DNA from 4 places in the Allobosea vaviloviae genome. Region 2 is predicted to be linked to each of the others. Evidence: predicted binding sites of a transcription regulator. Region 2 holds the regulator's gene; each other region holds the start of a gene.
The links. Region 2 encodes LexA, which represses DNA repair genes until DNA is damaged. Its sites were predicted from a motif close to TGTTCNNNNTGTGTTCNG; they were not measured.

Region 1: ssb (single-stranded DNA-binding protein) is a predicted target of LexA. The motif match lies at 1,240-1,257, and genes of this name have one in related genera.
Region 3: BHK69_RS13485 (DUF763 domain-containing protein) is a predicted target of LexA. The motif match lies at 771-788, and genes of this name have one in related genera.
Region 4: BHK69_RS25040 (UvrD-helicase domain-containing protein) is a predicted target of LexA. The motif match lies at 1,195-1,212, and genes of this name have one in related genera.

What each region holds. Positions count from the first base shown of each region.
Region 1 is NZ_CP017147.1:4,799,688-4,801,887, reverse strand. Features, by position in the region: gene BHK69_RS21990 (FAD-binding oxidoreductase) at 1-1,140, shown strand, start outside; gene ssb (single-stranded DNA-binding protein) at 1,341-1,883, shown strand; gene BHK69_RS21980 (ABC transporter substrate-binding protein) at 2,093-2,200, shown strand, end outside.
Region 2 is NZ_CP017147.1:4,413,181-4,415,380, forward strand. Features, by position in the region: gene BHK69_RS20155 (molybdopterin molybdotransferase MoeA) at 1-684, shown strand, start outside; gene lexA (transcriptional repressor LexA) at 766-1,485, shown strand; gene BHK69_RS20165 (ComEC/Rec2 family competence protein) at 1,479-2,200, opposite strand, start outside.
Region 3 is NZ_CP017147.1:2,932,434-2,934,633, forward strand. Features, by position in the region: gene BHK69_RS13485 (DUF763 domain-containing protein) at 1-759, opposite strand, end outside; gene BHK69_RS13490 (metallophosphoesterase family protein) at 952-1,554, opposite strand; gene BHK69_RS13495 (LysR family transcriptional regulator) at 1,592-2,200, opposite strand, start outside.
Region 4 is NZ_CP017147.1:5,430,211-5,432,410, forward strand. Features, by position in the region: gene BHK69_RS25035 (acyl-CoA dehydrogenase family protein) at 1-1,104, opposite strand, end outside; gene BHK69_RS25040 (UvrD-helicase domain-containing protein) at 1,226-2,200, shown strand, end outside.

The sequences.
Region 1 (2,200 bases), 390 kb from region 2:
CAGGGCGGGGTGAGCCTCGATCTCTCCGGCATGACGCGGATCCTGGCGATCCGGCCGGAGGATTTCGACGCGACGGTCGAGGCCGGCGTCACCCGCCAGCAACTCGATGCCGCGCTGCGCGATGTCGGGCTGTTCTTCCCGGTCGATCCGGGCGCCGAATGCACGCTGGGCGGAATGGCGGCGACGCGCGCCTCGGGCACCAATGCGGTGCGCTACGGCACGATGCGCGAGAATGTGGTGACGCTTACCGTGGTGATGGCCGATGGGCGCATCATCAAGACCGGCGGGCGGGCGCGCAAATCCTCGGCCGGCTACGATCTGACCCGGCTGTTCGTCGGCTCGGAGGGAACGCTCGGGATCATCACCGAGGTGACGCTGCGCCTGCACCCGTTGCCCGAGGCCGTCTCGGCGCTGGTCTGCTCCTTCGCCACAGTGGCGGGCGCGGTCGAGGCCGTTACGGCGGTGATCCAATGCGCCGTGCCGGTGGCGCGGGTGGAACTGGTCGATGCGCGGGCGATCGCGGCGGTGAACCGGCATTCGAAGCTGGAGCTCGCGGAGACACCGACCCTGTTCTTCGAGCTGCATGGCAGCCCCTCCGAGGTCGAGCAGCAGGCCAGGACGGTGGAGGGGATCGTCGGCGAGCATGGCGCGACGCATCTCGCCTGGGCGACCGACGCGGAAGAGCGGCGCCGGCTCTGGCGCGCCCGGCACAACATCCATTACGCGCTGCAGGCGATGCGCCCGGATGCGCGGATCTGGAGCACCGATGTCTGCGTACCGATCTCGCAGCTCGCGCCCTGCCTTGCGGCAACGCAGGACGACATCGAGGCGGCGAGCTTCTATATCGGCACGGTCGGCCATGTCGGCGACGGCAATTTCCATCTCGGCCTGGTGATCGACCCGAACTCGCCAGCCGAGCTGGCTGAAGCGAAACGCCTGAACGAACGCCTGATCGAGCGCGCCATCGCCTGCGACGGCACCTGCACCGGCGAGCATGGCATCGGTTATGGCAAGGCGCAGTTCATGGAGCGCGAGCATGGCGAGGCGGTCGACGTCATGCGCGCGATCAAGCAGGCGCTCGACCCGCTCGGCATCCTCAATCCTGGCAAGGTCCTGCCCGACAAGCTTCTGCCCGACTAGATCCTGCCGGAGTCGGCCGCACTTCGGAGCTGATCGCGGCAGCTTCGAGCTCCGGCAAAATCGAATCACGAATTCCGGGGACAACCCTGGCGAAGGCTCTTGAACAAAGCAAGAACATCGTTGATAGTGGCGTCACGGATCGGTAGGGTCCGGCTCCGGTCGATGGCCGGTTTCGATGTGCGCAGGAAATGGAGCCTCTCATGGCTGGTAGCGTCAACAAGGTCATTCTGGTCGGCAATCTCGGGCGCGATCCCGAGGTACGGCGTCTCGGCAGCGGCGAACCCGTGGTCAATCTGCGGATCGCGACCTCCGAAACCTGGCGCGACAAGCAGTCGGGCGAGAAGAAGGAGCGCACCGAGTGGCACTCGGTGGTGATCTTCAACGAGAACCTCGCCAAGGTCGCCGAGCAATATCTGAAGAAGGGCTCGAAGATCTATATCGAGGGCCAGCTCCAGACCCGCAAATGGCAGGATCAGTCGGGTGTCGAGAAATACACCACCGAGATCGTGCTGCAGCGCTTCCGTGGTGAACTGACCATCCTCGACAGCCGGGGGCAGGGCGGTTCGGACGAATATGGCGAAGGCAGCGGCGCGATGGAGGATCGCTCGGGCGGCGGCAGCTCCTTTGGCCGGTCGAGCCCGATGGGCGGCGGCGCTGCACCGCGCCAGCCCGCCATGGCGGGTGGCGGCGGCGGTGGCGGCCGTTCATCCTCGACCCATCTCGACGACGATATTCCGTTCTAGGCCGTTCCAGGCTCCGGGCGGCGAGAGAAGTCGGCTTTTCGCTTAGGCAAGCATTCAAAACGGGCGGTTCGGACGAGGTCCGGGCCGCCCTTTTTTGATCGTCTCCCCCGGTGCGGCCGCCGCGCATTGGCATGCCGCTTGCCTGATCCTTGCCGCAGGATAGGCTCTCGCTTGTGCTGCACTTCCGGTTCAGCGAGAGGAGGTCGATCATGCCGACACGGCGTAGGTTTATTCAGCTTGGCGCCGCGGCGCTGGCCTTGCCCGCTCCGAATATCGGGCGTGCGGCCGACAAGAGCGTGCTGAAATTCGTGCCGCAG
Region 2 (2,200 bases):
GTCGCGATCCTGGCGACCGGGGACGAACTCGTCCTGCCGGGCGAAACGGTCGGGCCCGACCAGATCGTCGCTTCAAACAGCTATTCCCTGGCCGCGATCGTCGAGGAGATCGGCGGAACGGCCTTCGATCTCGGCATCGCGCGCGACAATCATCCCGATCTCGCCGCCAAGATCGAACGGGCGCGAGCAGCCGGCGCTGACGTGCTGATCACGCTCGGCGGCGCCTCGGTCGGGGCGCATGACCTTGTGCAGGAAGCCTTGAAGCGCCAGGGCATGGAGCTCGGCTTCTGGAAGATCGCGATGCGGCCGGGCAAGCCGATGATGATGGGTCGGCTTGGTGCCATGGTCGCCGTCGGCCTACCCGGCAACCCTGTCTCGTCGATCGTCTGCGGGCATCTGTTCGTGGCGCCGTTGATCGAGGCGCTCCTCGGCATGCCCGATCCCGCGCGCGACCGTAGCGAACCGGCGATTCTCGGAATCGATATGCCGGCTAATGATGAGCGTGAAGATTATCTGCGCGCCGATCTTCAACACATCGAGTCGGGCTGGCTCGCCACCCCCTTCACCAAGCAGGATTCCTCGATGCTGGGCAATCTGGCGCGCGCACGGGCGCTGGTCATTCGCCCGGCCTATGCAGAGCCGGCAAAAGAAGGCGCACCCTGCCGGATCATCCGCCTCCGCTAGGTTAGCTTGCGGAACACAACACGAACGTGTATGATGTTCGTGATTTGTTTCGAATTCGCGCCGCGGGCGCTGGCGGGGACCATGCTGACACGCAAACAATTCGAATTGCTCCGCTTCATCCAGGAACGCCTGCGTGAAAGCGGCGTGCCGCCCTCCTTCGACGAAATGAAGGACGCGCTCGATCTCCGCTCGAAATCCGGCATTCATCGCCTGATCATGGCGTTGGAGGAGCGAGGCTTCATTCGCCGGCTGCCCAATCGCGCCCGCGCATTGGAGGTGATCAAGCTTCCCGATGGCGTCGGCACGCCACAAGGCGCGCGCCCGCGTTTCAGCCCCTCCATCGTGCAAGGCGGCCTCGGCCAGGGCGGCGGCCTCGGCAAGGCGCGCCCGGCGCCGAATCCCGAAGAGGAGGCGCGGGCCACGATCGCAATCCCGGTGATGGGGCGGATCGCGGCCGGCACGCCGATCTCGGCGATCCAGAGCCGGAGCCACAGTGTGGCACTGCCGGCGGACATGCTCGGCGCCGGCGAGCATTTCGCGCTTGAGGTGCGCGGCGATTCGATGGTCGAGGCCGGCATTCTCGACGGCGACACCGTCGTCATCCGCCGGCAGGACACCGCCAATACCGGCGACATCATCGTGGCGCTGATCGATGACGAGGAGGCGACGCTGAAGCGCCTGCGCAAACGTGGCTCGTCAATCGCGCTTGAAGCCGCAAACCCGGCTTATGAAACCCGTGTGCTCGGCCCTGATCGGGTCAAGATCCAGGGTCGCTTGGTCAATTTGATGCGGCGCTACTGAATCCGGTCGGGCTCGGCTGCCACATCGCCCGTATCGCTCCTCTCCGGCTGCCGCGCAGGAGGCGGCTGCGAGGGCCTTGGGCTTGTCGCCGTGCGCTTACGCATCCAAGGGCGATCGGCGTCCTGCCGTTCCGATTGGATCGTGCGCCAGCCGCCTGCAGTGCCGATGAGGGAGGTCGCGCCGTCGCGGTTCAGGGCCGTCCGGTCGACCAGCTTCGCTGCGCAGGGAGCCGACCAGGGTATCGGCGTGACGACGAGGTCGGCGCGCAGGCAATCCTCGATGACGGCGAGCCGGTCTTTCGCATAGGCGATCCGGCGGCCGTTGCGAGCGGTGACGACACAGCCTTGCGTATCGCAAGCCGCATTCTTGCGCAGGCTCGCATCCGTGGGCTGCCGCCCATCGCCATCGGCGGTGAGCCATTGTTGCAGCACAAAGCTGCTTGGCCGGCCGGCCAGAATGAAACGGTCATCGGCTCCGCGCACGACGAGGCCGGAACCGTCGCGTTCGATGACGATATCCGGCCGGTCCGGCTTGGCCGCGACCGTGACGCCCATCACCAGCGGCACAATGGCTAGCAACCGAAGCTTGGTGCTCCACAGCGTCAGCCAGAGCAGTGTCATTGCAAGGCAGACCAGCGCGGCCTCGCCGAAGGCGGGAATGATCAGCGTCGAGTGATCGATCGCCGCGACCCAGTGGGCCAGCCGCAGCACGACCT
Region 3 (2,200 bases), 1.5 Mb from region 2:
CAGATGAGGCAATGCGAGCTGGGCAGGCGATTTGGCAGGAGGCGCCCGATCACGCTGCAACGCCGTGAGCTCCCGGACGACGCCGTCGGGCCCGATCTCCCGCAGCAACTCGATCTGGCCGTTGCGGGACGCGGCCGCCCTGACGTCGGTCAGGTTGATGATCCTGCCCTGATTCTGGCCGTCGATCGCGGCATGCGGCGCGTCGATGAAGCTGCCGAGCCCCTCGGACTGCCAGTGATAGCGACGGGCAAGACCACTGTCGCCGTTCATGCCTTGCTGCACGACAACCCACTGGCCCTCATCGGTGACGAAGAAGCCGTGGAGATAAAGATCGAAACCATCCTGCACCGCGGCGCTGTCGACCTTTGCAACGAGGCGGCTCGCTGTGGCCAGTGCGTGCCCGTCGAACCCGGCCCTGGAGCCGATCCGCTCAAGTTCGGCCGGGGTCTGCCGCGAATGACTGCCGCGCCCGCCGCAGACATGCAGGCCGAGCTCGCCCGAGAGCGGTGTCAGGCCGCGCTTGAGCGCGCCGATGACGCTCGTGGTGATGCCCGAGGAGTGCCAATCCATCCCCATCACCGCGCCGAACGACTGGAACCAGAATGGATTTGCGAGACGGCGCAGCAGCTCGTCGCGGCCATAATGATGGATGATCGCCTCACAGATGACGGCGCCGAGCCGGCTCATACGCTGTCCCAGCCAGGCTGGGACACGGCCGTGATGCAGGGGCAGGTCAGCGCTGCCGGATCGGCGCGTCATATCGGGCGCTCACGAACGAAACGGGAACCTTTCCTATAGCGCGATCCCGCCGACGCTGCCAGCGGCACCCATGCCGGGGAGGGCGCCGAGTTCTCGATCGGCCGGGGCGGCGAGCGCAATGAGAGCGTCTATGAGGTCGTCGAGGCGACACCGCCTCGTTGGCTGCACAAGCCCGTTAGCGTGGAGAGAGGATCACGATAAGGCGAACCAATTCGCGGTCGGACCGAGATTGTGAACCGGGCAGAGGCCGATGAGGCCCGACATCCCCCAGGAGTGATGGATGTGACCACAGAGGTGAAGCCGCGGCTTCGCGGTCTCCACGGCTTCCCGGATCGAGCGGCTTCCCTCATGGGCCCCGGTGGTCTGCACGTCGGCGACCCCGAACGGCGGCGAATGCGTCACAAGGATCGCGCCTTTCGGGCACTTCGTAAGCGCCTTGGCGGCTTCGACCTCACCCAAGCTCTGGTTCCACGGCTCATTCCTCCCCGGCGGGGTCTCGAAGCCCAGACCGAAGAACGCAATCCCCGCAATGGTCACCCCCTCGCCGTGGAGCACATGGATCGCGTCACGGCCGCGGCAGGCGTCCTGCAATTCGGCCAGGCTGTCGTGATTGCCCGCGACGAAGATCGTCGGAACGGTGATGGTGCGGAGCACATCGATCGTCTCGGAGAGCCCCACGCCCTTGGTGGCGAAATCGCCGGCGCCGACGACAATGTCGGCCTCACGCGAGGCTTGCAGGATCTCCTGCGCGATGTCCTTGTTTCGGTGAAGGTCGCTGAAGGCCAGGATCCGCATGGACCACCTCATTCTGGATTTCGGAAAAGCGGCATGTTCAAGCTTCCATCAGCCTGGCGGACAGGAATTCGATGAAGCGCTGGGTCTTGGCTGGAATAAGGCGGGTTTCGGTGACGGCGTGAATCGTGACCGACGACCCCTGCCATTCCGGCAGGATGCGCCGGAGCCGGCCGGCGGCCAAATCTTCCGCGACGATCCTCTCGGGAAGCAGGGCGATGCCCTGATGGTTGATCGCCAGGGTTCGGATCATGCCGACGCTGTTGAGCGTGAAGCGGCCGCGAACGCCGATATCGACCTGGTTCATCCCCTGCTGCAAGGTCCAGCTCGGGAACCGCGGCATGCAGATGCATTCATGCTCCGCCAAGCCTGCCGGTATCGCGGGCTCGCCTGACGCTTCGATATAGCCGGGAGACGCATAGAGGTGGCGCGAATGCCGCCCGATCAGGCGCGCGATCAGACCGGAATCGTCCAGCTTGCCCATGCGGATCGCCACATCGAACGGCTCGGTCACCAGATCGACACGGCGCGGGGTCAGGTCGAATTCGAACGTGATGCCGGGATAGCTTTGGGCGAAATCGACGATGATCGGCGTGAGGTACAGCGTGGCGAAGTCGACCGGGAGCGAAACCCGCAGGACACCGCTCGG
Region 4 (2,200 bases), 1.0 Mb from region 2:
AAACAGCCGAAAGGCGAGCCAGGCCGCAGCCTCGGCCTCGATGGCGAGATCGCCGAGGACGTTCTGCATGATCGGCTGGTCGATCAGCGCCCGCTGGAAAGCGTGCCGGTGCGCGCAGTGATGCGCGGCCTGCGCCACCGCCTGCCGCATCAGCCCGGCGGAGGCGGCGGCAATGTCGAGCCGCGTGTTGTGGTTCATCGCAAGCCCGGTCCGCAGACCCCGCCCCGGCTCGCCGAGCATATGCCCGATCGCGCCGCGAAATTCGATTTCCGAGGAAGCGTTGGAGCGGTTGCCGCATTTCTCCTTGAGCCGCAGGATCGCGATGCCGTTGCGCTCGCCCGATGGCAGCCAACCCGCCACGACAAAGCAGGAGACGCCCTCAGCGGTGCGCGCCAGCGTCAGGAAGACGTCGGAATGGGGGACGGAAAAGAACCATTTCTGTCCGAACAGCGAATGCGTGCCGTCGCCATTGTCCCTGGCGACCGTCTGCGTCTGCCGCAGATCCGAGCCGCCTTGCGTCTCCGTCATCGCCATGCCGACGGTCGCGCCGGTCTTGGTCGGGCCAGTCTTGGTCGCGGCCGGCCCCTGCCGGCTGTCATAGGCGTTGGAGGTGATGAGCGCGCCCCATTCCGCCCAGCGCGCCGCATCCTGCTTCAGGATCGGGATCGCCGAATAGGTCATGCTGATCGGGCAGCAGACCCCGCTTTCCGCGCCGTACCAGAGATATTGCAGCGCCGCGCGCGCGACTTGCGCGCCCGGCCCCGGCCGGTTCCAGCACAAGGCATGCGTCTCCTGGCCGATGGTCAAGCCCATCAACTCGTGCCAGGCCGGATGGAAGGCGATCTGGTCGATGCGATTGCCGAAGCGGTCATGCGTGTGCGCCTCCGGCGTGAAACGGTTGGCGAGCCGCGCCAGTTCCTGCACCCGGGCGGAGCCGACGCAGCGCCCGCTCTCATGCAGGCGGTCCCTGGCCCAATCCGCGGCAAAAGCCGATATCGCCACCTGCAACACCGGATCGGCCGCGAAGGCGTCGTAGTCGGCCAAGGGCGGGGCCTGGTTCGTGACCTCATAGGTGGAATAGCGGGGCGCAGTGTCCATGGTCATCGGCACGCATCCTGACAACGGATTCGACGGTGCATTCAACGCCCATCCGTCTTGTCCAGCAATCCGCCGCACAACACCCTATATTGACGCCAGAACGAATCACGATCGAGCGCTGCGCACCTTGTCCGACCACAACGCCACCTCCGCCCCCTTGCCTCGCCCCGGCGGCCTCGCCGCGCGGGCCGCAGCTGCACCTGCGGCCGGCTATCTCGCTGGCCTGAATCCGGAGCAGCGCCTCGCCGTCGAGGCGACGGACGGCCCTGTTCTCGTGCTGGCCGGCGCCGGCACCGGCAAGACGCGCGTGCTGACCACGCGCATCGCCCATCTCATCGCGACCAATCGCGCCTACCCCTCGCAGATCCTGTCGGTGACCTTCACCAACAAGGCGGCGCGCGAGATGAAGGAGCGTATCGCCCATCTCGTCGGCTCGGTCGCCGAAGGCATGCCGTGGCTCGGCACCTTCCACTCGATCTCGGCCAAGCTGCTGCGCCGCCATGCCGAACTGCTCGGGCTGCGCTCGGACTTCACCATCCTCGACACCGACGACCAGATCCGCCTGATGAAGCAGGTGATCGCGGCCGCCGATATCGACGAGAAGCGCTGGCCAGGCCGCATGCTGGCGGGCTTCATCGATAGCTGGAAGAATCGCGGCCTCGCGCCCAAGGATGTCCCGCCCGGCGAGGCCGCGGTCTTCGCCAATGGCAAGGGCGGCGCGCTCTACCACGCCTATCAGGAGCGCTTGAAGACGCTGAACGCCGTCGATTTCGGCGACCTCTTGCTGCACTGCCTGACGCTGTTTCGCGACAATCCCGACGTGCTCGCAACCTATCACGAGCGCTTCCGCTACATCCTGGTCGACGAGTATCAGGACACCAACACGGCCCAATACCTCTGGCTGCGGCTGCTTGCCCAGGGCCGGCGCAACATCGCCTGCGTCGGCGACGACGACCAGTCGATCTATGGCTGGCGCGGCGCCGAGGTCGACAACATCCTGCGCTTCGAGCACGACTTTCCCGGCGCCACGGTCGTCCGGCTGGAGCGCAATTACCGCTCGACCGGGCATATCCTCGCCACCGCCTCCAAGCTGATCGCCCGC